Regions from separate parts of the Schaedlerella sp. genome, predicted to be linked through region 2. Evidence: predicted binding sites of a transcription regulator. Region 2 holds the regulator's gene; each other region holds the start of a gene.
What was found. Region 2 encodes HrcA, which represses chaperone genes, less so after heat shock. Its sites were predicted from a motif close to TGTTAGCACTCNNNNNNNNNGAGTGCTAACA; they were not measured.
Positions count from the first base shown of each region.

Region 1: the regulator HrcA is predicted to act here: its motif matches at 4,694-4,724, upstream of ACTOY7_RS00635 (Hsp20/alpha crystallin family protein).
Region 3: the regulator HrcA is predicted to act here: its motif matches at 5,576-5,606, upstream of groES (co-chaperone GroES).

Region 1 covers NZ_JBQIKP010000001.1:147,354-155,185, forward strand. Annotated here, with positions in the region: gene ACTOY7_RS00625 (acyl-CoA dehydratase activase-related protein) at 1-3,848, shown strand, start outside; gene ACTOY7_RS00630 (GreA/GreB family elongation factor) at 4,037-4,540, opposite strand; gene ACTOY7_RS00635 (Hsp20/alpha crystallin family protein) at 4,794-5,213, shown strand; gene ACTOY7_RS00640 (hypothetical protein) at 5,479-6,114, opposite strand; gene ACTOY7_RS00645 (ATP-dependent DNA helicase) at 6,216-7,832, opposite strand, start outside.
Region 2 covers NZ_JBQIKP010000019.1:33,042-40,873, forward strand. Annotated here, with positions in the region: gene dnaK (molecular chaperone DnaK) at 1-1,249, opposite strand, end outside; gene grpE (nucleotide exchange factor GrpE) at 1,286-1,978, opposite strand; gene hrcA (heat-inducible transcriptional repressor HrcA) at 2,009-3,058, opposite strand; gene ACTOY7_RS10380 (chromate transporter) at 3,288-3,833, shown strand; gene ACTOY7_RS10385 (chromate transporter) at 3,830-4,384, shown strand; gene ACTOY7_RS10390 (M20 family metallopeptidase) at 4,547-5,713, opposite strand; gene hemW (radical SAM family heme chaperone HemW) at 5,761-7,026, opposite strand; gene lepA (translation elongation factor 4) at 7,106-7,832, opposite strand, start outside.
Region 3 covers NZ_JBQIKP010000044.1:12,026-19,857, reverse strand. Annotated here, with positions in the region: gene ACTOY7_RS16800 (shikimate kinase) at 1-759, opposite strand, end outside; gene ACTOY7_RS16795 (peptidoglycan recognition protein family protein) at 877-1,704, opposite strand; gene guaB (IMP dehydrogenase) at 1,789-3,243, opposite strand; gene groL (chaperonin GroEL) at 3,565-5,190, opposite strand; gene groES (co-chaperone GroES) at 5,261-5,548, opposite strand; gene ACTOY7_RS16775 (hypothetical protein) at 5,667-5,984, opposite strand; gene codY (GTP-sensing pleiotropic transcriptional regulator CodY) at 6,165-6,944, opposite strand; gene topA (type I DNA topoisomerase) at 7,129-7,832, opposite strand, start outside.

The sequences.
Region 1 (7,832 bases), on a different contig from region 2:
CGGCCCGCTGCGGGGTGTTTGCCAAATCAGACATCCAGCCGCTGATCAACGAAGGCGCATCCAAGGAAGACCTGGCCGCTTCCATTTTCCAGGCAGTGGTCAACCAGACCATCAGCGGCCTGGCCTGCGGCAAGCCGATCCGGGGACACGTGGCCTTCCTGGGCGGACCGCTGCACTTTTTATCCGAGCTGCGTGAGGCTTTTGTCCGCACCCTGAAGCTGGACGACGAGCATACCATCGTCCCGTACCAGTCCCATCTGTTTGCCGCCATCGGCTCCGCACTCAATGCAAAGCCGGAGTCTGCAAAGGTGCCCCTTCGTGAGCTGCAGGAACGGCTGGCCGGCAAGATCCGGATGGAATTTGAAGTGGACCGGATGGAACCGCTGTTCGCGTCTACCAAAGAATACGAGACATTTATCAGCCGCCATAACCGGCACCAGGTTCCCATGAAGGACCTTTCCTCCTATCAGGGAAAAGCCTTTCTGGGCATCGATGCCGGCTCCACCACCACGAAAGCCGCACTGGTGGGCGAAGACGGAACACTGCTGTACTCTTTTTACCATAACAATGAAGGGGATCCCCTGGGCACCACCATCCGGGCCATCAAGGACATCTACAGCCAGCTTCCGGAGGGTGTGGAGATCGTCCATTCCTGCTCCACCGGCTACGGGGAGGCGCTGATCAAGGCTGCCCTCCTGCTGGATGAAGGAGAGGTGGAGACCGTGTCCCATTACTACGCCGCTTCGTTCTTTGAGCCGGACGTGGACTGCATCCTGGACATCGGCGGACAGGATATGAAGTGCATCAAGATCAAGAACCAGACCGTAGACAGCGTCCAGCTCAACGAAGCCTGCTCCTCCGGCTGCGGTTCCTTTATCGAAACCTTTGCGAAATCTCTCAACTATTCGGTAGAGGATTTTGCCCATGAGGCGCTCTACGCCCGCAATCCCATCGACCTGGGAACCCGCTGCACCGTATTTATGAATTCCAAGGTCAAGCAGGCCCAGAAGGAAGGGGCCGAGGTCGCGGATATTTCCGCCGGCCTTGCCTACTCTGTCATCAAGAACGCACTGTTCAAGGTCATCAAGGTGTCCGACGCGTCCGAGCTGGGATCCCACATCGTGGTACAGGGCGGAACCTTTTACAACAATGCGGTGCTTCGGAGCTTCGAGAAGATTGCGGACTGCGAGGCCATCCGTCCGGATATCGCCGGGATCATGGGCGCCTTCGGCGCCGCCCTGATCGCCCGGGAGCGTTATACGGAATGCGAAGGCACCACCATGCTCTCCATTGAGGACATCCAGGCGCTGGAGTATTCCACCACCATGACCAAATGTAAGGGCTGTACCAACAACTGCCGTCTGACCGTCAGCCATTTCAGCGGCGGAAGACGGTTTATCACAGGAAACCGCTGTGAACGCGGACTTGGCAAGGAAAAGTCTGTCAATCAGATGCCCAACCTGTTTGACTATAAGATGAAGCGGTATTTCGGATATACTCCGCTGGAAAAAGAGGAGGCTCTGCGCGGCACCATCGGCATTCCGCGGGTGCTGAACATGTATGAAAACTATCCCTTCTGGTTTACATTTTTTACAAAGCTGAAGTTCCGGGTGCTCCTTTCCCCGGCTTCTACCAGAAAGATCTATGAATTGGGGATCGAATCCATTCCCAGCGAGTCCGAATGTTATCCGGCAAAGCTGGCCCACGGGCATGTCCAATGGCTGATCAACCAGGAGGCGCGGCATATCTTCTATCCTTCCGTCCCCTTTGAACGGAATGAATTTGAGGAGGCCAACAACCACTACAACTGCCCCATCGTAACCTCCTACCCGGAGAATATTAAGAATAATATGGATCCCATTGTAAAGGGCGAGGTGGATTTTATCCATCCTTTCCTCAGTTTGAAAAGTGAGGAGACCATCGCCTACCGTCTGACGGAAGAGCTGTCGAAGAAGTTCTCCATTTCAGAGGAGGAGATCCGCTCTGCCGTACATGACGCATGGAAGGAACTCTCGGCGTGCCGGAATGATATGCGCCGAAAGGGTGAGGAGACGATCCAGTTCCTCAAGGATACCGGAAATCGGGGGATCGTGCTTGCCGGCCGGCCCTATCACATTGACCCGGAGGTCAACCATGGGCTGCCGGAGCTGATCACTTCCTACAACATCGCGGTGCTGACCGAGGATTCCGTGTCACACCTGCACGAGGTCGAACGCCCCTTAAATGTGATGGACCAGTGGATGTACCACTCCCGCCTGTACGCAGCGGCAAATTATGTAAAGACTGTAGACTTCCTGGATCTCATCCAGCTCAATTCCTTCGGATGCGGCCTGGATGCGGTCACCACGGACCAGGTGGCGGAAATCCTGACCAATTCCGACAAGATCTATACCTCATTGAAGATTGATGAGGTCAACAACCTGGGAGCTGCCAGAATCCGTGTCCGCTCCCTGTTAGCCGCGATCCGCGTTCGGGAGCAGCGCAACGCAAAGCGGAATATCTGTCCGGCTTCGATCGAGAAGATCTCCTTCACCAAGGAGATGCGCAGGACCTATACGATACTCTGCCCCCAGATGTCGCCCATGCATTTTGAGCTGCTGGAGCCTGCGTTCCGTGCTTCCGGCTACAACATCGCAGTGCTGCCCAACGACAACAAGCAGGCCGTGGACGTGGGATTAAAATATGTAAACAACGATGCATGCTACCCCTCCCTGATGGTGGTGGGCCAGATCATGGAGGCCATCCTGTCCGGAGATTATGACACCGACCGTCTGGCCGTGATCATTACCCAGACCGGCGGCGGATGCCGTGCATCCAATTATATCGGATTTATCCGCAGGGCGCTGAAAAAGGCCGGGTACGCGCATATCCCCGTGATCTCCCTGAACTTAAGCGGATTGGAGGAGAATCCTGGCTTCAAGCTGACCCCGGTCCTGGTGCTGCGTGGAATCTACGCACTGGTGCTTGGGGATATCTTCATGAAATGTGTCTACCGGATGCGCCCCTATGAGGCTGTTCCGGGAAGCGCCAACGCCATGTACCGGAAATGGGCTGAGATCGCCAAGCAGTTTTTGGCCCAGGCCTATCCGTCCCGGAGCGGGTTCAAAAAGCTCTGCCGGGATATTATCCGGGATTTTGACCGCCTGGAAATCCGGGAGGTCAAGAAACCAAAAGTCGGCGTAGTGGGCGAAATCCTGGTGAAATTCCTTCCCGCCGCGAATAATTACCTGGTGGAGCTTCTGGAAAGCGAAGGCGCCGAGGCGGTTGTCCCGGATCTGCTGGATTTTCTGATGTACTGCTTCTATAACCAGAATTTCAAGGTATCCCATCTGGGGATGGAAAAGTCCAAAGCGAAAATCGGGAATCTCGGGATCCGGGCGCTGGAATGGTTCCGCGCTCCTGCCACAAAGGCATTTGAATCGAGTCGGCATTTTGCTCCTCCCACCCCGATCGAAAAGCTGGCGGAGATGGCCTCGGGAATCGTATCCCTGGGCAACCAGACCGGGGAAGGATGGTTTTTGACCGGGGAAATGCTGGAGCTGATACATAGCGGTACGGAAAATATCGTATGTACCCAGCCCTTTGCCTGCCTGCCCAACCATGTGGTGGGAAAAGGCGTCATCAAGGAGCTGCGCCGTCTGTATCCCCAGTCCAACGTGGTTGCCATTGATTTTGACCCGGGCGCAAGCGAAGTAAACCAGCTCAACCGAATCAAGCTGATGCTGTCTACAGCGAATAAAAACCTGGAGATCGACTCCGAAAAACAGGGTGAGAGAGACCGATATGCGGAAGATATTGACCGCACTGCTTTTCCGCTAAAAAAGAATTATAATTATGGAAGGCTGTAAAGAAAACAAAAATCTCTGTCTGTTACAGCATTCCCGCATGTAGAAAGCCTGCCGCTGGCAGACTTTCTACATAGGTTGGTATGATATAAAAAGCTGCCTGCCGGGAAATGACTGCATCCACATGACCTATGCTGTATGGATGCAGCCATTTCCCGGCAGGCAGCTTTTAAAACTCCTGAATGAAATAGTTAATAGCTGCGTATATGATCTGTTTCTTCCTCCTGCGTATTCTCAATCTTTTTGATCACGGCGTAATAACCGAAATCGTCATTGACCTTAATATATACTCTGTCATTCACCTTATGTCCGATGATCGCCTTTCCCAGCGGCGACTCAATACTGATCAGCCCGTTCAGGGAGCTGCCCCGGATGGAGGTCACCAGCCGATAAACTTCTGTCTCGTCATCCTCCTCAATATAGAGCTCTACCGTATTGTTGATCCCAACCTCATCCTCCGCTGAGCTGTCATCCACGATCACCGCATTTTTCAGCATCCGCTCCAGATACCGGATCCGGCTCTCATTCTGGTTTTTATCCTTCTTGGCCGCATGGTACTCAAAATTCTCGCTCAGGTCGCCGTGCGCCCTGGCTTCCTTCACCGCCTCAATTGCCGTCTTTCTGACTACCAGCTTCCGGTGCTCTATCTCCTCTTCAATCTTCTTTACATCACTTTTCGTCAGTTTGTCCTTCACTTTTTTCTCCATTCTATATCACTGAAATATTTTATTGCACTGCCTTCTAAGTATAACGCAAAAGAACCGTTCCGGGCAAGTTCTATTATAAAATTGCATAAAAAGCCTGTTACCTGGGAATCCTGATCATGATTTCATAGAATCTTCACAAATTATTAGCACTCATCAGTTGACAGTGCTAATAATTTGTGCTATAGTTCTTATAGAACAAAGATAACAATACTTTTTCAAATCACACATGGAGGGATGACATATGTTACTATCAAACAGAAATTTTATCGACAACTTTTTCAACGATCCATTTTTCGAGAGGCCCTTTGGAAGTGCCTCATCGCAGATCATGAAGACAGATATTCATGAAAATGATGCCAACTATCTGGTAGAGATGGAGCTTCCAGGATACAAGAAGGAAGATATCAAGGCAGATTTGAAGGACGGCTATCTCACCATCACCGCTTCAAGAAATGAGGCGAAGGAAGAACATGATTCTAAGGGAAAATGCATCCGTAAGGAGCGCTATACTGGCTCCTGCAACCGAAGCTTTTATGTGGGCAAGGAACTGACCCAGGATGACATCAAGGCAGCATTCTCCGATGGAATCCTGCGGCTGAGTATTCCGAAGGAAGTACCGAAGGCAATCGAAGAACAGCCAAGATATATTGCAATCGAATGATCACGAATCTTGACAGACCGGCGTAAGTATATGCGCCGGTCTGTTTTCAACGGCAATAAATGCCCTCATAGTAACACTTCTTTCTTTTTCTCAATTATTCTAACGCCTCCAGTTCTTTGATGCTCTCTCTACAAATATGCTCATTCCGAATATAATATTCTAAAAGACGCTGTACATATCCCGCAGCTCAAAAAAGGAATGGAGCGCTGTTTCTCCATTCCTTTCGCAGTATCTTTTACTATGCTTTCTCTTTTTCGTATGTACTTTATTTTTCCACACCTGCGTTCTTATAATATTCTTCAAACATTCCATTGATTGCGCTGTGCGTATCATCGCAGATACCCGGAAGGGCCTTGCCCCAAGAAGCAGTTGCCTGCTCGAAACCTTTTTCCACCGCGTCCTGCATCTTTTTCATCTTAGCGGGATCGTCTCCTGCAAGCGCCTTCGCCATGTCGAAGATTCTCTGTGAGGTCTGCTTTACTCCCCAGTATCCGTCTTCGGAAATAGCCTGCTGAGCCTCTGCCTTGGTCTGAGCATCTACGGTAAAGTTGCCGCTTGCGATCTGACGCCAGAATGCGTCGCTGCCTGCTGTAAGGCCTGTGATTCCCTGCTTGTTGAATGTCTGCATCATCATGTTGGTGAAGCGTGACATCTGGTTGTCCAGGTCTGACTTCAGGCTTTCTACCAGAGCCGCCCTCTCGGAATCACTCATCTTGTTTGTAACCTTTGTATCAGCGCTGAATTCCGCACGGTCTGTATTCGGGGTTGCCGCACCCACTGCCGCCGCATCCGCTGATCCATCCTTCTTCTCCGCGGCAACCTTGGAAGCTGCCGCTACATTATTCGCATTAACATAAGCATAATTGTTCTGGATATTTTGATAATTATCACCGATTTTCACTTCATTTCCTCCTTTTCTTTTCATTAGGAAAACCAATTATTATCCTCTGTTAGTTATATCGGCCCATTGCCTAAAAAGTTAAGAAAAATATGGGATTTCGGCTAAATCCTTCCGTTTCCCCAGAAATTTTTTAGTTTCTCACTCAAATCCCCCAGTCTGCAGGTTTGTATGCCGCTCCATTCCCTTGGAAATGTGCCCTGGTACCTGGCTCCTAAAAACCGCTCATCCAGCAGAAGAATCACGCCCCGGTCCTCCTCCGTGCGGATCACACGCCCGGCAGACTGCAGGACCTTATTCATGCCGGGATACAGATAGGCATAGTCAAAGCCGGACAGTTTCCTGCCGTCAAAGTAGGAACGCAGGATTTCCCGGTCATTGCAGACCTGGGGCAGCCCTGTCCCCACAATCACGGCTCCGATCAGACGGTCCCTTGTCAGGTCGATTCCCTCCGAGAATATGCCGCCCATCACGCAGAAGCCCGCCAGAGAATCCTCCCGGGCCTCCTCAAAGGTTTCCAGAAAAATCTCTCTCGCCTCCTCCCCCATATACTGCGACTGCAGGACACATTCAATCTTGTCTTCCTCTTTTCTCTCGATCTGGAAAAATTCATATACATCTTCCATGAAACGGTAGGATGGAAAAAAGATCATATAATTGCCCCGCTTTGCCCGGATTGTCTCCAGAATATAGAGTGCGATCCTGCGGTACATTTCCTTCCCCCGCAGGGTATATCTGGTGCTCACGTCCGTCCCGAGAAGGAGCAGCCTGTTTTCCATTGGAAAGGTGGATCTGGCATAAACGGCGTAATCCTCTGTTTCCACGCTCAAAAGCGTTTTATAATAATGGATGGGCAGCAGCGTAGCAGAAAAAAATACGGTGCTGTTCCCCCGTTCCAGATACTTCTGCAGGTTTGCCGCAGGATTTACGCACAGCAGCTTCAGTTTAAAACGTCCCTGCCGTTCCAGTTCCGTATAAATCGTATAATTTTCATCCAGGATGTCATAAATATTCAAAAAATCCCGGACCTGGAAATAAAACTCCAGAATCTCCTCCCGTTTCTTCGGATCCTGGCATTCCTCCAGGAAGCGTTCCAGTTCACCGAATACATTCATCAATTTCAGAGCAACATGGGAAACACTTTCCACGACTTGATATCCCGCATCCTCTTCTGCAGGGCGTACTTCGTCCAATACGGTATAATTTTCACATTCCCGCTTCATCTCCAAAAGCAGCCTGTTGCACTCCTCCAGCCGTTTTGCCAGCCTGGGATCCTCTGCTTTCACAAGACGTTTCATCTTCAGGATCTCTTCTTTATATATCTCCGCGCTGTACATCTCCCGTCCACGCTCCACCAGATTGTGCGCCTCATCAATCAGGAACAGATAGCCCCCCTTGTTCCCCTCTGAGAAAAACCGTTTCAAATGGGCATTCGGGTCAAATACGTAATTATAATCGCAGATCACACCATCTACCCATATCGAAACATCCAGCGCCATCTCAAAGGGACAGACCTGATACTTCTCCGCCTGGGCTTCCAGTACATTGCGTGTCAGATCACAGCCGTTTGTGATCAAGTCGAACACTGCGTCATTGACCCGGTCATAGTGCCCCTTTGCATAGGGGCAGGCATCCGGATTACACTCCGTTTCCTCACAAAAGCAGATTTTTTCCTTGGCAGTCAGGGTGATGGTCTTAAACAGCAGCCCCTGGCTACGAAG
Region 2 (7,832 bases):
CACCCTGTACCACGTTGATGTCAACTGCGGTCTGATTATCTGCCGCCGTAGAGAATACCTGGCTCTTCTTTGTCGGAATGGTGGTGTTTCTCTCAATCAGCCTGGTTGCCACTCCGCCCATGGTCTCGATGGACAGAGACAGCGGGGTAACGTCCAGCAGAAGGATATCGCCTGCGCCGGCATCCCCTGCCAGCTTGCCGCCCTGTACGGATGCGCCGAGGGCAACACACTCGTCCGGATTCAGAGACTTGCTCGGCTCTTTTCCGGTCAGCCGCTTTACTTCCTCCTGTACCGCCGGGATACGGGTAGAACCGCCTACCAGCAGTACCTGCCCCAGCTCGGAAGCAGTGATTCCCGCATCAGACAACGCACGTCTTACCGGCTCTGCTGTCTTCTCTACCAGGTCATGTGTAAGCTCGTCAAATTTTGCTCTTGTCAGGTTCATATCAAAATGCTTCGGTCCTTCGGATGTTGCTGTGATGAACGGAAGGTTGATGTTGGTAGTCGTCGCGGATGAAAGTTCCTTTTTCGCCTTCTCTGCCGCTTCCTTCAATCTCTGCAGCGCCATCTTGTCGTTGGATAAGTCTACGCCTTCCTTGGACTTGAAATCAGACAGCATGTAATCTGTTACCTTCTGGTCAAAGTCATCCCCGCCCAGTCTGTTGTTGCCGGCTGTGGAAAGCACCTCAATGACGCCGTCGCCGATCTCAATGATAGATACATCAAACGTACCGCCGCCCAGATCATATACCATGATCTTCTGTTCCTTTTCATTATCCAGTCCGTAAGCAAGCGCTGCCGCTGTAGGCTCGTTGATGATACGCTTTACATCCAGACCTGCGATCTTACCCGCATCCTTGGTCGCTTGGCGCTGCGCGTCATTAAAGTATGCCGGTACGGTAATCACAGCCTCAGTTACTTTTTCTCCCAGATATCCTTCCGCGTCTGCTTTGAGCTTCTGCAGGATCATTGCGGAAATCTCCTGAGGAGAATATCTCTTGTCATCAATCGTCACTTTATAATCGGAACCCATCTCTCTCTTGATAGAAGAAATGGTCTTGTCAGCGTTGGTCACTGCCTGACGCTTTGCAGGCTCGCCCACCAGACGCTCTCCTGTCTTTGTAAATGCCACGACTGACGGTGTGGTCCTTGCGCCTTCCGTATTCGCGATCACTGTCGGCTGTCCGCCTTCCATGACGGCAACACAGCTGTTTGTAGTACCCAAGTCAATACCTATGATTTTTCCCATGATCAATTCCTCCTAGTTTTTGTGAATTAAAAATGCTTAATTAGCTACCTTTACCATGCTGTGCCGTACGACACTGTCACGGTATGTGTATCCCTTCTGGAATTCCTCGGCTATAATGTTCTCGCCCAGTTCCTCGTCCTCCACATGCATGACCGCGTTGTGGAAATCCGGATTGAATTCCTGGCCCACTGCTTCGATTGGTTTTACCCCGACCTCTTCCAGTGTAGTCATCAACTGCTTGTAAACCTTCTCCATTCCTTCCAGGATCGGGTTTTTCTTTTCTTCCTCCGGCACTGCTGCCAGGCCGCGTTCAAAATTGTCCACGACGGGAAGAATTTTATTTATGATATCTTTCGCGCCGATCTCGTACATCTGGGATTTCTCCTTATCTGTACGCTTGCGGAAGTTATCAAACTCTGCCATCTGACGGGTAAGCCGATCCGTCAGCTCCTCGATCTTTTCGTCCTTTTTATCTTTTTTATTCTTCTTTCCGAAAAGCTTTCTGCCTTTCTTCTCTTCATCCTGCCCCTCTTCCTCAGATTCCTCCTCCGAGGGTTCTCCGGAATCTTCCTCCTCAGCCGCGTCTTCCTCTGCTGAAGTATCCGCTTCCTCCGCGCAGTCTGTCTCTTCCTCCGGGTCCTCACTCTCCTGTGCCTGCTCCCGGGCTGCCTGTTCTGCTTTTGCCTTTGCTTCTTCCACGGCTTCCTTTACCATGTCTTCCTTGGTCATCTTTTCTTCCACCAGCTTCACCTTCCTAAATTAATCTTCATCCAAATCTTTCTTGTTGATCGCATCCAACTTACTCTGCAAGGTCGTCAGCGTCTTCATGACGTGTTCATAATCCATCCGCTTGGGACCGATGATGCCGATCGTTCCCTTCATCCCGTCTCCCAGATCGTAGGTTGCCGTAACGACACTGCAGTCACGCATCGTCTTCACCGGCGCTTCATCGCCGATATAGACCTGGATCCCATGATTCTCTTCACTGGATAAGGTCTCAGTTACCAGTTCCGCCAGCTGCTGCTTCTCTTCAAATGCATTGAGGATCTCCTGTGCATTCTGCTTGTCACTAAGCTCCGGATACTTGAATATGTTGGTCGCCCCGCTTGTGTAGATCTCCATATCATCCTCCACATGGATGATATCCGCCACCGCATCCAGCACATTGCTGATGACATTACTGTGGATACCGGCCTGCTCCTTCAGCCGGGCGATCAGTCCTAAGTTGATCTCTTCGATGGACATCCCGTTCAATGTAGTATTCAAAAGCATGTTCAGCTTGAGCAGTGTCTCGTTGCCGAGCATCTCTCCCACATTGATGATCTTATTCTTGATCACATTGCCGCTCATCACGATCACTGCCACGATCTGCCGCGCGTCTACCTGGGACAGCTGGATGAACTTTAACGTATTCCTCCTGTTCACAGGGGAGGATACCAGGGTTGCGTAATTGGTATTCGCAGCCAGAACCTTCGCCGCCTGCTTGAGTACCTTCTCCACCCGATCCGTCTTCTCAAGCATCACGCTCTTGAGTTCTTCCAGTTCCTGTTCCTTATCCTGCATCAGCATATCTACATATAAACGGTATCCCTTATCTGAAGGAATCCGTCCGGCGGAAGTATGGGGCTGAAATATATAACCCAGATCTTCCAGATCCGCCATCTCATTGCGGATCGTTGCAGAACTCAGCTTCAGATCCGTTGATTTGGAAAGGGTCCTGGATCCGACCGGTTCCCCGGTCTCCAGATAATTCTGGATGATAGCCCGTAATATAGTATGCTTTCTCTCACTCAGCTCTACGACTGCCATCATATTCCCCCTTTCTTCTGCGGATCATCTTCTACATTTTATAAAAAGCTCTTGTTTTTTTCTATTAGCACTCCCTCGATTTGAGTGCTAACATCTTACGTATATTAAGATAGCACCTTGATTTCCGTTTGTCAACATACTTTATATATTTTTTATCTTTTTTACTTCCCCTTGCTATTCTCCGGAAAATATCGTAATATATTTTTGAAAAAAGCTGGAGGTTCACATTATGAAAAAGCTGTGGGAATTATATGTTACATTTCTTCGTGTGGGCGGCCTTACGTTCGGCGGAGGCATGGCGATGCTGCCCATGCTGAAAAAAGAGGTCATCGAAAAAAAAGGCTGGACCAACGAGGAAGAGCTGCTGGATATCTATGCCATCGGGCAATGTACCCCGGGCATCATCGCAGTCAACACCTCGACCTATATCGGCTATGAACAGGCCGGGATCATCGGCGCCGTCTGCTGTACCCTGGGTATGGTCACCCCATCCCTGATCATCATCACTCTGATCGCCACCATATTAAATCGGTTTATCGCGGAGCCCCTGGTGGTCCACGCGCTGTCCGGCATCCGGGTCGCGGTCTGCGCCATGATGCTCAATACGGTCATTTCCCTTGCCAGAGCAGGGATCAAGGACAAGCTAGGAGTGCTTTTGTTCCTGGCCGGCTTTCTTCTTGCTACGTTCTCACCGATTCCTACGATCGTGCTGGTTGTGTGCGCGGCTGTGATCGGAATCTTCGTAAATATCAGAAAGGAGAAGGCTGGATCATGATCTATCTGACTTTATTTATAGAATTTTTCAAAATCGGTTTATTCTCCATCGGCGGCGGCATGGCTACAGTGCCTTTCCTGATGGATCTGGCGCAGAAATACCCCTGGTTCACTGCTTCCGAGCTGGCGGATATGATCGCCATCAGCGAGAGCACGCCCGGCCCCATCGGAATCAATATGGCCACTTACGCAGGCTTTCACGCTGCCGGGATTCCGGGCGCCGTCCTGGCCACCCTGAGCCTGGTTTCTCCTGCTATCATTATCATTGTCATAATCGCAAAATTTATGTCTGATTTCAGTGAAAACAAATATGTCCGTGCCGCATTTTACGGCATACGTCCCATGATCGCGTCGCTGATCGGATATGCTGTATGGCAGATTGCTGTCATTACCTTTGCAGACCTGACACAGCCAAGGCCTGTGTTCCATTACTCTTCCATGGGCATCTGTCTTGTGGTCTTTCTGCTGCTGCAGTGGAAGCCATTAAAAAAGCTCCACCCGATCCTCTGGATCGGCTGCGGAGCCATACTTGGGATTTTATTCCGGCTGTAAAGATCTGATAACGCCTGCACCCTCTGATGGATGATATCCTGTGCGGCTGGACGATACTCACAGCAGATTTCCGACCGTAAGTGTATCTGGCGCTCAGGATATATCACTTCCGGGAACAGGCGTATTTTTGATAATCTTCCGAAAGGATCTGTGCCAGTTCTTTCACAGATTTCTCACCAGTTCTTTTAAAACGTTCTCGCAGCGCAGGATGTCTGCTATGGGAACAGATTCCTGAGGCTTGTGAGCCAGCTCCAGGTCGCCCGGACCATAGGACATCGTGTTTTTGTTTCCCAGTTTTCCCGCAATCACCGCAGTATCCGTATATCCTGGAAATACCCCTGTTTCTGCGGGCCTTCCTTCCACCTTTCTGCAGGAATCCTGGAGCCTGCTGAACAGCTCGGAAGTCTCGTCCATCTCAATAGCGGGACGGTCCCCGGTGATCCGATAGGTCACCTTTGCCTTAGGAACCGCTTTCTCTGCCTCCTCCGCCGCTTTTTTCACCATATGCTCCCCGTCCTCCTTTGTATAAGGAGGGACAAGCCGCATATCCACAGTTACCGTACACTGCTCCGATACCACATAGGGCTGGCTTCCGCCCGAAATCCGGCCAAAAGAGACCGTCGACGCTCCCATCTGCGGATGCCGCGCAAGCTGCGTAAAATCTTTTCGTATACTAGAGATGACCTCTGCCATCGCCGCAATGGCATCTGCCCCCTTCCATGGCGTCGCTGCATGGGCCGTGATCCCCTCCACGGATATTTCGAACCAGAGACGCCCCTTATGGGCCGCCTGCAATTCCCCGTTGGTAGGCTCCATATCCAGTACCAGAGAGTCCCTTGCAATCCATCCCGATTCGATCGCTTTTTCCGCCCCGGCCATATTTCCCTCTTCATCTACCGTACCAATCACCTTCAAGGTCCGACCGGCCATATTTCCATCCCGAAAATGCTCCGCAGCACTTTGAAATGCGGACAGCGCACAGGCAAACCCGGATTTCATATCGCAGGAACCCCGACCGTACAGCCGATTTCCCCTGATCTCCCCGGAAAATGGGTCTTCCTCCCATCCACTGCCTGCCGGGACGGTATCCATATGGCAGATAAAGATGCATTCCGGCTTTTCTTCCTTTCCCGGCAGGGAAAGCATCACATTATTCCTGCCAGGAAGCACTTCCTCTGTCCGAATCGTGACACGGTCATTCGTGTTTTGAAGCTCTTGTCCAAAAGAAAGCAAAAACTGTTCCATCCCTTTTTCACCGGTACCCGGATTCGTACTGTCGATCCGTACCATCTGTTGCGTCAGCTTAACCGCAAGTTGATTTTGTTCCATGATCTTCCTCCATATCCTTCCCCGTGAGCAGGTACATTTTTCATCATCTAAGACAGCAGGAACTGTGCAAATACGTAATTGCTGATATCAATTCCTCTCTTTGTAAGTCTTATCGTTTCTTTCTCAATCTCCAAAAGGCCATATTCCCGCAGCTTTTTTAACGTTTCTCCATAAACGGTATCCACAGGAATGCCGAACAAACGGAAAAATTCGGATTTTCTCACACCGCACATCATCCGCAGTCCAAGAAACATGAACTCCTCCATTTCATCCTTTTTAGACAGAAATTGCTCTTCTTCACAGATCTTCCCCGGATCTCCGGCACAAGCCAGATATGTTTCCATATCCGGCGTATGGCAAAACCGAGTCGTTCCGATCAGCGACGAGGAGCCAAGCCCGATCCCAAGGTACGCTTTCCGCTGCCAGTAACCAATATTATGCCTGCAGGCACAGCCCGGCTTTGCGTAGTTGGATATCTCATATCTGGCATATCCGTATTCCGTTAAGATGTTCTCCGTCTCCTCATACATGAGCCGCTCCGTCTCTTCATCCGGCAGAGGCGGATACTGCTGGTCATCTGATCCGGACGCGCCGGCCGGATCTGCCGGACCCTGTGCTCCGTCCCGCGCGTCCTGAGAAGCGTCCTTTTTTGCTCCTCTTCCCCTGTCCTCTGACTGCGGGTCTCTCGGCCCATTGCTATACCATTCATAAAAAGGAGTTCCTTCTTCAATGATCAGGCTGTATACGGATAGATGCTCCGGTGCGAGCTCGACTGTTTTTCTCAGTGTCTCCCTCCAACTCTCAGGAGTCTGCCCCGGGATCGCGGAAATCAGATCGATATTTACATTTTCCATTCCTGCCTGCCGGACCAGTCTCCAGGTATCCAGAAACTGCCGGTGATCATGAATCCTTCCCAGCATCCGTAGCTCTTCGTCCCTTACAGACTGCAGTCCGATGGAGATCCGGTTCACCCCGGCTCCTTTCCAGGCCAGAAGCTTTTCCTCTGTCACGGTTCCCGGGTTCGCCTCCATGGTGATCTCCGCCTCAGGATCCACCCGGAACGTCTCCCGGATTGCGGAAAAAACCGCCTGAATCTGGGTTGAGGACAGGATCGAAGGCGTTCCCCCGCCGATAAAGACTGTAGGCACATGACATGACGCATACCGTTTTCCATACCCCCTGATCTCCCGGATCAGGGCATTTACATATTCCTGACGCAAATCCTCTTTCGACGGGAAGGATAAAAAATCGCAGTAGGCACATTTCCGTACACAAAACGGAATATGCACATATAATTCCAGTTCATTCACAATCTCACCAAGTCCCCTGTTAATCTGTTACTTTAATGACCGGATGCCGCGCGGCAAGTGCATAGCACGCGCGGACAGTAAGTTAATCCTCATCCAGCTTCAGCACGCTCATAAACGCCTTCTGCGGGATTTCTACATTTCCCACCTGACGCATCCGCTTCTTGCCTTCCTTCTGCTTTTCCAGAAGCTTTTTCTTTCGGGTGATATCGCCGCCGTAGCACTTCGCCAGCACGTCCTTGCGCAGGGCCTTGACCGTCTCCCTGGCAATGATCTTGCTTCCGATGGCCGCCTGGATCGGGATCTCAAACAGCTGCCGCGGAATTTCTGATTTCAGCTTTTCGCACATCTTTCGTCCGCGCTCATAAGCCGTTCCGCTGTGGACGATAAAGGACAGGGCATCCACCTCTTCCTTATTGATGAGGATATCCAGCTTCACAAGCTCTGACCGTTCGTAGCCCATCAGCTCGTAGTCGAAGGAAGCATATCCTCTGGACCTGGATTTGAGTGCGTCAAAGAAGTCATAGATGATCTCATTGAGGGGCAGATGATAATGCAGCACGGCCCGCTTTTCTTCGATATATTCCATGCTCTGGTAAGCCCCCCGGCGCTCCTGGCACAGGTCCATGATCGCTCCGATAAATTCTGAGGTCACCATGATCTCCGCCTTCACCAGAGGCTCCTCCATATATTCGATCTCCGCCGGATCCGGCAGATTGGTAGGATTGGTCAGGTCGATCACCTCTCCGTTGGTCTTATGCACCTTGTAGATTACACTGGGCGCGGTAGTCACCAGGTCCAGATTGTACTCC
Region 3 (7,832 bases), on a different contig from region 2:
CGCGATCAGCTCCTCGCAGATCTGGAGTACGCTCTTACCGTCCGTATAGATCACGATATCCGCCGCCTTTTCGTATTTTTCCCGGCGTTTTTCCATCAGCTCCGCAATAAATTCCACATTGTTGTTTCCGTTCAGGATCGGACGGTCGGTACTGTCCTTCACACGCTCATAAATCGTATGAGGGCTTGCGGTCAAAAGCACCACGCGTCCGTTTTTCTTCATCTCCGCCACATTTTCTTCCCGGAGCGCGGCGCCGCCTCCGCAGGAGATCACCGCCTGCTTCCGAAGCTGCATCTCTTTCAGGAGCTGGGTTTCCCTGTTGCGGAAATATTCTTCCCCGTAGGTCGCGAAGATATCCGGGATGCTCATGCCCTCCCGCTCCGCGATCACCTGGTCCATCTCCACCACATCCATGGCGAACATGGTGCTGAGGTACTCGGAAACCGTCGATTTTCCCGCCCCCATAAAGCCGATCAGAACAATATTATAGTCAAACAGGTGTCTTGCCTGGATCCGTTTGCTGCTCCTGACAATTTCCGAAAAGACGTTCTCGATCTCATTCTGATAGCAGTGGCCTTCCAGCCTTTCCTGTCTTCTGTGCTCCTGCTTCTCCTCCTGTGCAGGCTGCAGGACGGGCATGCCGTACTCCTGCTTGTAGGCCATGATCTTTTCTATAATCGAATTGCGCTCCTCCAGAACGTCGATGATCCTGTCATCGCACATGGCAAGCTGTTCCCGGTACATCTCCAAATCGTTCATCTTTGTTTCTCTTCTCCCTTTTCCTGATTCTGATCTGTTTTTCCGCCTCATACCCACGAAACGGAAATCCGGAAGCCTCCCGCAGGCTTCTGTTTCCTCCATTTTCCGTCTGTCTGCTTATTCTTCTTTGATCTTCGTTTTCAGAGCGGCATCCACATCCGCCTTGAAAAGCTTCCACGCGTCTTCATTTTCCACAAAATACTTGGGGCAGTTCTTTTCCGTCACATCATAATGCCGGATGACCGCTTCCGCGTCCAGGTCATATTTTGCACACAGAAATGCCGTCAGCCGGACCATGGAAATATAGGTCTCCTGGTTGAACTTTCCCGTAGCGTCAGGATGGCAGCACTCAATGGAAATAGTATCGCGGTTGCGCTCATTGGACGCATAAGCGACCTCCTGGGTCGGAATGCACTGCACGATCTCACCGTCCAGTCCCACGATGAAATGGCTGCTCACAGAGGCTCCGTGCCCGTCCTGCAGGCTGTTGAAATAGTCCCGATTCTGCTGCGCCGTACTCCCCGGATTGGCCGTATAGTGGATCACGATCCCAGCAACGGAATCCACTTCTGTTCCCGGCCTGGAATAGTCATTCACATCCAGAAGCTGGACACTGATCTCCGGCTCCGACGCGTCCAGGCTCAGCCCGCTGGTCTCCACCTCCTCGGCGGAACAGCGGGTGAGCAGGAACATCACCAGCAGCGTCAGCAGCACCCCGGCCGCGATTCCGGACAGAAAGCTCTTTGGCTCCAGGTTGACGCGGACTGTCAGCTTCCGGGGACTTTTCTTCTTTCTTCTTTTTTTCTTCCGTTTTCCTTTATGCTTCGCAGCCTTCCCCGTGCTCTTCTGTACCGTGCCGCCTGGCCCCGCGTTTTTCAGATCCGTACTGCCCAGGTCCATGCCGCTCTGCCCGGTTCCTCTTTGTTCCGTGCTCTCCTGTTCCATCTTTATCTGCTCCGTACATTTTTCCCGTGCGCCTGCGCCGAAGCGCGGCTGCTGCTATTTTTCTGCAACTCCTTATGCAGGTTTTTATTCGTCCACGCTGTAGTTCGGCGCTTCCTTCGTAATATGGATATCGTGAGGATGGCTTTCCTTCAGCGAAGCAGCGGAAATCTTCACGAACTGGCCGTTCTGCTTCAGCTCCTCAATGGTTGCCGTGCCGCAGTACCCCATACCGGACCGCAGGCCACCCATAAGCTGGAATACCGTATCCTCCACGGTTCCCTTATATGCCACGCGTCCTTCCACGCCTTCCGGAACCAGCTTCTTCGCGTTCTCCTGGAAATAGCGGTCCTTGCTGCCGTTCTCCATCGCCGCAATGGAACCCATCCCGCGGTATACCTTATACTTTCTTCCCTGATACAGTTCAAATGTTCCCGGGCTTTCATCGCATCCCGCGAAAATGCTTCCCATCATGCATACATTGGCACCTGCCGCGATCGCTTTCGTCATATCTCCGGAATACTTGATGCCGCCGTCCGCAATGATCGGGATCCCGTATTCTCTTGCCGCGCCGTAGCAGTCCATCACGGCCGTAATCTGGGGAACACCGATTCCCGCAACTACGCGGGTGGTACAGATCGAACCAGGTCCGATCCCCACCTTCACCGCATCGACTCCGGCCTCGATCAGCGCCCTTGTCGCGTCGGCCGTTGCCACATTTCCGGCGATGACCTGCAGCTCCGGAAACTTTTCCTTGACCATGCGGACTGCCTGCAGCACGTTGGCGGAATGCCCGTGAGCGGAATCCATGACGATCACATCCACCTTGGCATCCACAAGCGCCTCCACACGGTCCAGGCAATTGGCTGTAATTCCGATGGCCGCTCCGCAGAGCAGACGCCCCTGGGCATCCTTCGCGGAAGACGGATACTTGATCTGCTTCTCAATGTCCTTGATGGTGATCAGCCCTTTCAGGTTGCCGTATTCATCCACGATCGGGAGCTTTTCCTTTCTTGCTTTTGCAAGGATCTGCTTTGCCTCGTCCAGTGTAATCCCTTCGCGGGCTGTGATCAGGCCCTCGGAGGTCATGCTTTCTTTGATTTTCTTGGAGAAATCTGTTTCGAATTTTAAATCACGGTTTGTAATGATCCCGACAAGCTTCCTGCCCTCAGTTACCGGGACGCCGGATATACGGAACTTTGCCATCAGATCGTTGGCATCCTTCAATGTATGCTCCGGTGAGAGATAAAACGGATCCGTAATGACCCCGTTTTCAGACCTTTTTACCTTATCCACTTCCTCTGCCTGCTGCTCTATAGACATGTTCTTGTGGATGATACCGATTCCGCCCTGACGTGCCATCGCGATGGCCATCCGGTACTCGGTTACCGTATCCATCCCTGCACTCATCATCGGAATATTCAGCTTAATGTTCTTTGTCAGATTCGTAGACAAGTTTACCTGGTTCGGAATCACTTCCGAATATGCCGGCACCAACAGCACATCATCAAATGTAATACCTTCTCCAATAATTCTGCCCATGACTTTACCTTCCTCTCCTTTTGTGTTGGGGCAATCCCGTTACTCTTGAAACAATTCCTATGTAGATCCGCCTGCCAGCATATCTCCGCAATGAATGCAGATTTTTGGAGGTCGAATCAGAGGTATTTTATCTGATATGGTACAAAAATTCCGTAGGCTTGTCAAGTGCTTTTCATATAAAAAAGAGTTTCGCATCTGGCTGTTATACTTTCCAGTCAGATACGAAACTCGTTTATTATCTCTTCGGAACTGCTTCTCTGCCGCAGCGCTTCCTGTTCCAGAATCCTGATTCGGGAATGGATGGCCGATCCCGGCAGATGATTACATCATGCCCATTCCGCCAGCGCCGCCTGCCGGCATTGCCGGGGTGTCTTCCTTGATGGTCGCTACAACAGATTCTGTTGTCAGCAGGGTGGAAGCAACGCTTGTCGCGTTCTGTAACGCGCTTCTTGTCACCTTCGCCGGATCCAGGATTCCTTCTTTTACCATATCCACATACTCTTCCTTGTATGCGTCAAAGCCTACGCCAACCTCGGACTCTCTTACTTTATTTACAACCACAGAGCCTTCCAGTCCTGCGTTGCTTACGATATGGAACAGCGGGGATTCCAGAGCCTTCAGGATGATCTTCGCTCCGGTCTTCTCGTCTCCGTCCATCTCCTCCGCCAGCTTCTCAACCTGCTTTGCAGCATGGATATATGCGGAACCGCCGCCTGCGATGATACCCTCTTCTACGGCTGCTCTTGTTGCGTTCAGAGCATCTTCCATCCGAAGCTTTGCTTCCTTCATCTCGGTCTCGGTCGCAGCGCCTACACGGATCACTGCCACGCCGCCTGCCAGCTTCGCAAGTCTCTCCTGCAGCTTCTCTTTATCAAAATCAGAAGTGGTCTCTTCGATGCCCTTCTTGATCTGAGCCACTCTGTCGGCAATCGCCTGCTTGTCACCGGAGCCGTCTACGATCACAGTGTTTTCCTTCTGTACCTTGACGGACTTCGCGCGTCCAAGCTGATCCATGGTGGTATCCTTCAGATCCAGGCCAAGTTCTTCGGAAATCACCTGTCCGCCTGTCAGGATCGCAATATCCTGCAGCATCTCTTTTCTTCTGTCGCCGTATCCCGGAGCCTTAACTGCCACTACGTTGAAGGTTCCGCGCAGCTTGTTCACGATCAGAGTGGTCAGCGCCTCTCCTTCGATATCCTCTGCGATGATCAGAAGCCTTGCGCCGGACTGTACCACCTGCTCCAGAAGCGGAAGGATATCCTGGATATTGGAAATCTTCTTATCTGTGATGAGGATGTACGGATCTTCCAGAACCGCTTCCATCTTCTCCATATCTGTCGCCATATATGCGGAGATGTAGCCTCTGTCAAACTGCATACCTTCTACCAGATCCAGCTCTGTCAGCATGGTCTTGGATTCTTCGATGGTGATCACGCCGTCGTTGGAAACCTTCTCCATTGCGTCTGCTACCATCTCTCCCACTGCCTCGTCTCCTGAGGAAACTGCGGCAACTCTCGCAATCTGCTCTTTTCCGGTTACCTTGCTGCTCATCTCCGCGATTGCTTCCACAGCCTTGTCTGTAGCTTTCTTCATACCCTTGCGGAGCACGATCGGGTTCGCGCCTGCTGCCAGGTTCTTCATTCCTTCGTTGACCATAGCCTGTGCAAGTACGGTTGCTGTTGTAGTTCCGTCGCCGGCTACATCATTGGTCTTGGAAGCAACCTCCCGGATAAGCTGAGCTCCCATGTTCTCAAATCCGTCTTCCAGTTCGATCTCTTTCGCGATGGTCACGCCGTCGTTTGTAATCAGCGGAGCGCCGAAGGACTTATCCAGTACTACGTTCCTTCCCTTTGGTCCCAATGTCACGCTTACAGTATCCGCAAGCTGGTTCACACCTTTTTCCAATGCTGCTCTGGCTTCTGCGCCAAATTTAATTTCCTTTGCCATTTTTCATTCACCTCATCATTATCATCTATCATTTTTAAGCTGCGTCTCTGTTATGAAAAGCTGCTGATTCCTATGCTTCCACGATTGCCAGAATATCATTCTGCTTTACGATAATAAACTTCTCTCCGTCCAGCTCCACGTCTGTTCCCGCATACTTGGAGTAGATGACTCTGTCTCCCTCCTTCACCTGCATGGTCACTTCTTTTCCGTCTATGACTCCGCCGGGTCCGACTGCGATGACTTCTGCTTCCTGCGGCTTCTCCTTGGCCTGTCCCGGAAGAACGATACCAGACTTTGTTGTTTCTTCTGCTTCTAACTGTTTTAATACAATTTTGTCACCTAATGGTACTAACTTCATTGTAATTCCTCCTTCAAACATTTTCTTTGTTAGCACTCATTTCGTTTGAGTGCTAACCCATGAATATAAAATAGCACTACGCCGACGATTTGTCAACAATGTTTCCAAATTTTTATAATTAGTTTATAAACCTTTTTTCCGACACACTGTAAAATCCGTTCTCGATCCGGAATGTGATCATGTTCCCGTCCTCGGACCGGAAGCGTTCTTTTACCACTCCAGAGCAGTACAGAAGCTCCTTTTTGGTGGAAATGTAGCACTGATACTTGGCATCCAGGGAGATCACCGTCAGGTCTTCCTCCGTCAACTCTAAGTATATGTAGTCTTCCTCCATGTCATACCTGTAAACTTTGCACTTGTGCGTCGTATCATCCAATACCACGTCCGCAGAGATGGTCTTTGCCATCCGCAAGTCTACCGAATTCCCTTCAAACATTGTGTTTTCCTCCTTTATTTAGGCGTTTATTCAATAAATTCCACCTGTACGGCAGAGCATCCTTCGATACTTCACCGCACAGGCGGAATACGTTTCCTGTAAAAAAGGATATCAGAATCCTGACATCCCCTCTTATCCCAACCGGCGGAGCTTCGATCCGTCCGAGGCGCGGAGCAAATCTCACATCCGTTCCTTCTTGATCTTTTCCAGCTCCGTAAATACATATTCATTCAGGACCTTTATGTATGTTCCTTTCATCCCCGAAGAGCGGGATTCGATCACCCCGGCGCTCTCGAATTTTCTTAAGGCGTTGACGATGACCGAGCGGGTGATTCCCACCCTGTCCGCAATCTTGCTGGCCACCAGGATTCCTTCCGTATCTCCCAGTTCGTCAAAGATATGAAGGATCGCTTCCAATTCCGAAAAAGAAAGCGTACCGATGGCGGACTGTACGATATGCTCCTTCCTGGATTCTTCCGCGCTCTCCTCGTTCACGGAGCGGAGCATCTCAAGTCCAACAACTGCAGTCCCGTATTCGCTTAAAATGATATCGTCGATCTCATAAAGCGGCCCCTGCTTGTATACAAACAAGGTGCCCAGCCGTTCACCCGCAATGTCGATAGGGGTGATGATGGCCTGATAGCCTCTTACGGTCTCCGGAGTGAAGCCAAGCGTCTCCAGATTGACATTTTCCTTCGTGGACAGAATGCTGAGAAGCCGCTCATTGAGCATCTCGTCAATATGCGCTCCCACCGACTCCGCGATCAGTTCTTCAATTCCCTTGATCCTAGCGGATCTGCTGACTCCCAGGATCTTGCCCTTTTTACTGACCACCAGGACATTGGAATCCAGGATCTCTGTCATCACCGCGCAGATGTCGTTAAATACCACCTTGCTGGAATTGTTATTGTGAAGCAGTTTATTGATCTTTCTTGTTTTATCTAATAATTGTACACTCATCAGCTTCCTCCACCTTTATCAAAGACCGTATTCTAATTGTATATACAACTCATTACATTTACCAGATAAAACCATGTTATCATACAATTTTCAAAATATCAATTAAAATGTGAATATATTTTACAGAAAAACGCCAAATATTTATTATACTCACGGCCGATGAAATCTGCCGTGAGTATCCTTTCTAATTCTCCTGTTTTTTATTTCTCACATAGCCGCATTTTTCGTCCGCGCAGACCAGCTTATTGCCTTTTTCTACCATATATCCGCCGCATTCCGGGCATTTTTCTGCGGAAGGCTTCTGCCAGGACATGAAGTCGCATTCCGGATTGTCCTCACAGCCATAATACTTTCTGCCCTTTTTCGTCTTGCGGATGACGATCTCTTTTCCACAGACCGGACAGGGAACCCCGATCTTTTCGAGATAAGGCTTCGTATTGCGGCAGTCTGGGAAGCCCGGACAGGCAAGGAACCTGCCGTGGGGGCCGTACTTAATCACCATATTGCGGCCGCATTCCTCGCAGACCACATCCGTCACTTCATCTTCTATGGTCACGCTTTCCTGTTCCTTCTCCGCCACCTGGACCGCTTCGTCCAGATCCGGATAGAAGTTGCGGATGACCTCCTTCCAGGGCACCCTGCCCTCCTCCACCATATCCAGAAGCCCTTCCATATTGGCCGTAAAATGGATATCCACAATACTCGGGAAGGACTGCTTCATGATGTTGTTGACCACCTCCCCGATCTCCGTCAGATAGAGGTTCTTTCCTTCCTTGGTGATGTACCGCCTTCCCAGGATCGTGCTGATGGTGGGCGCATAGGTACTTGGCCGTCCGATCCCCTGCTCCTCCAGCGCCTTCACCAGCGTCGCCTCTGTATAATGCGCCG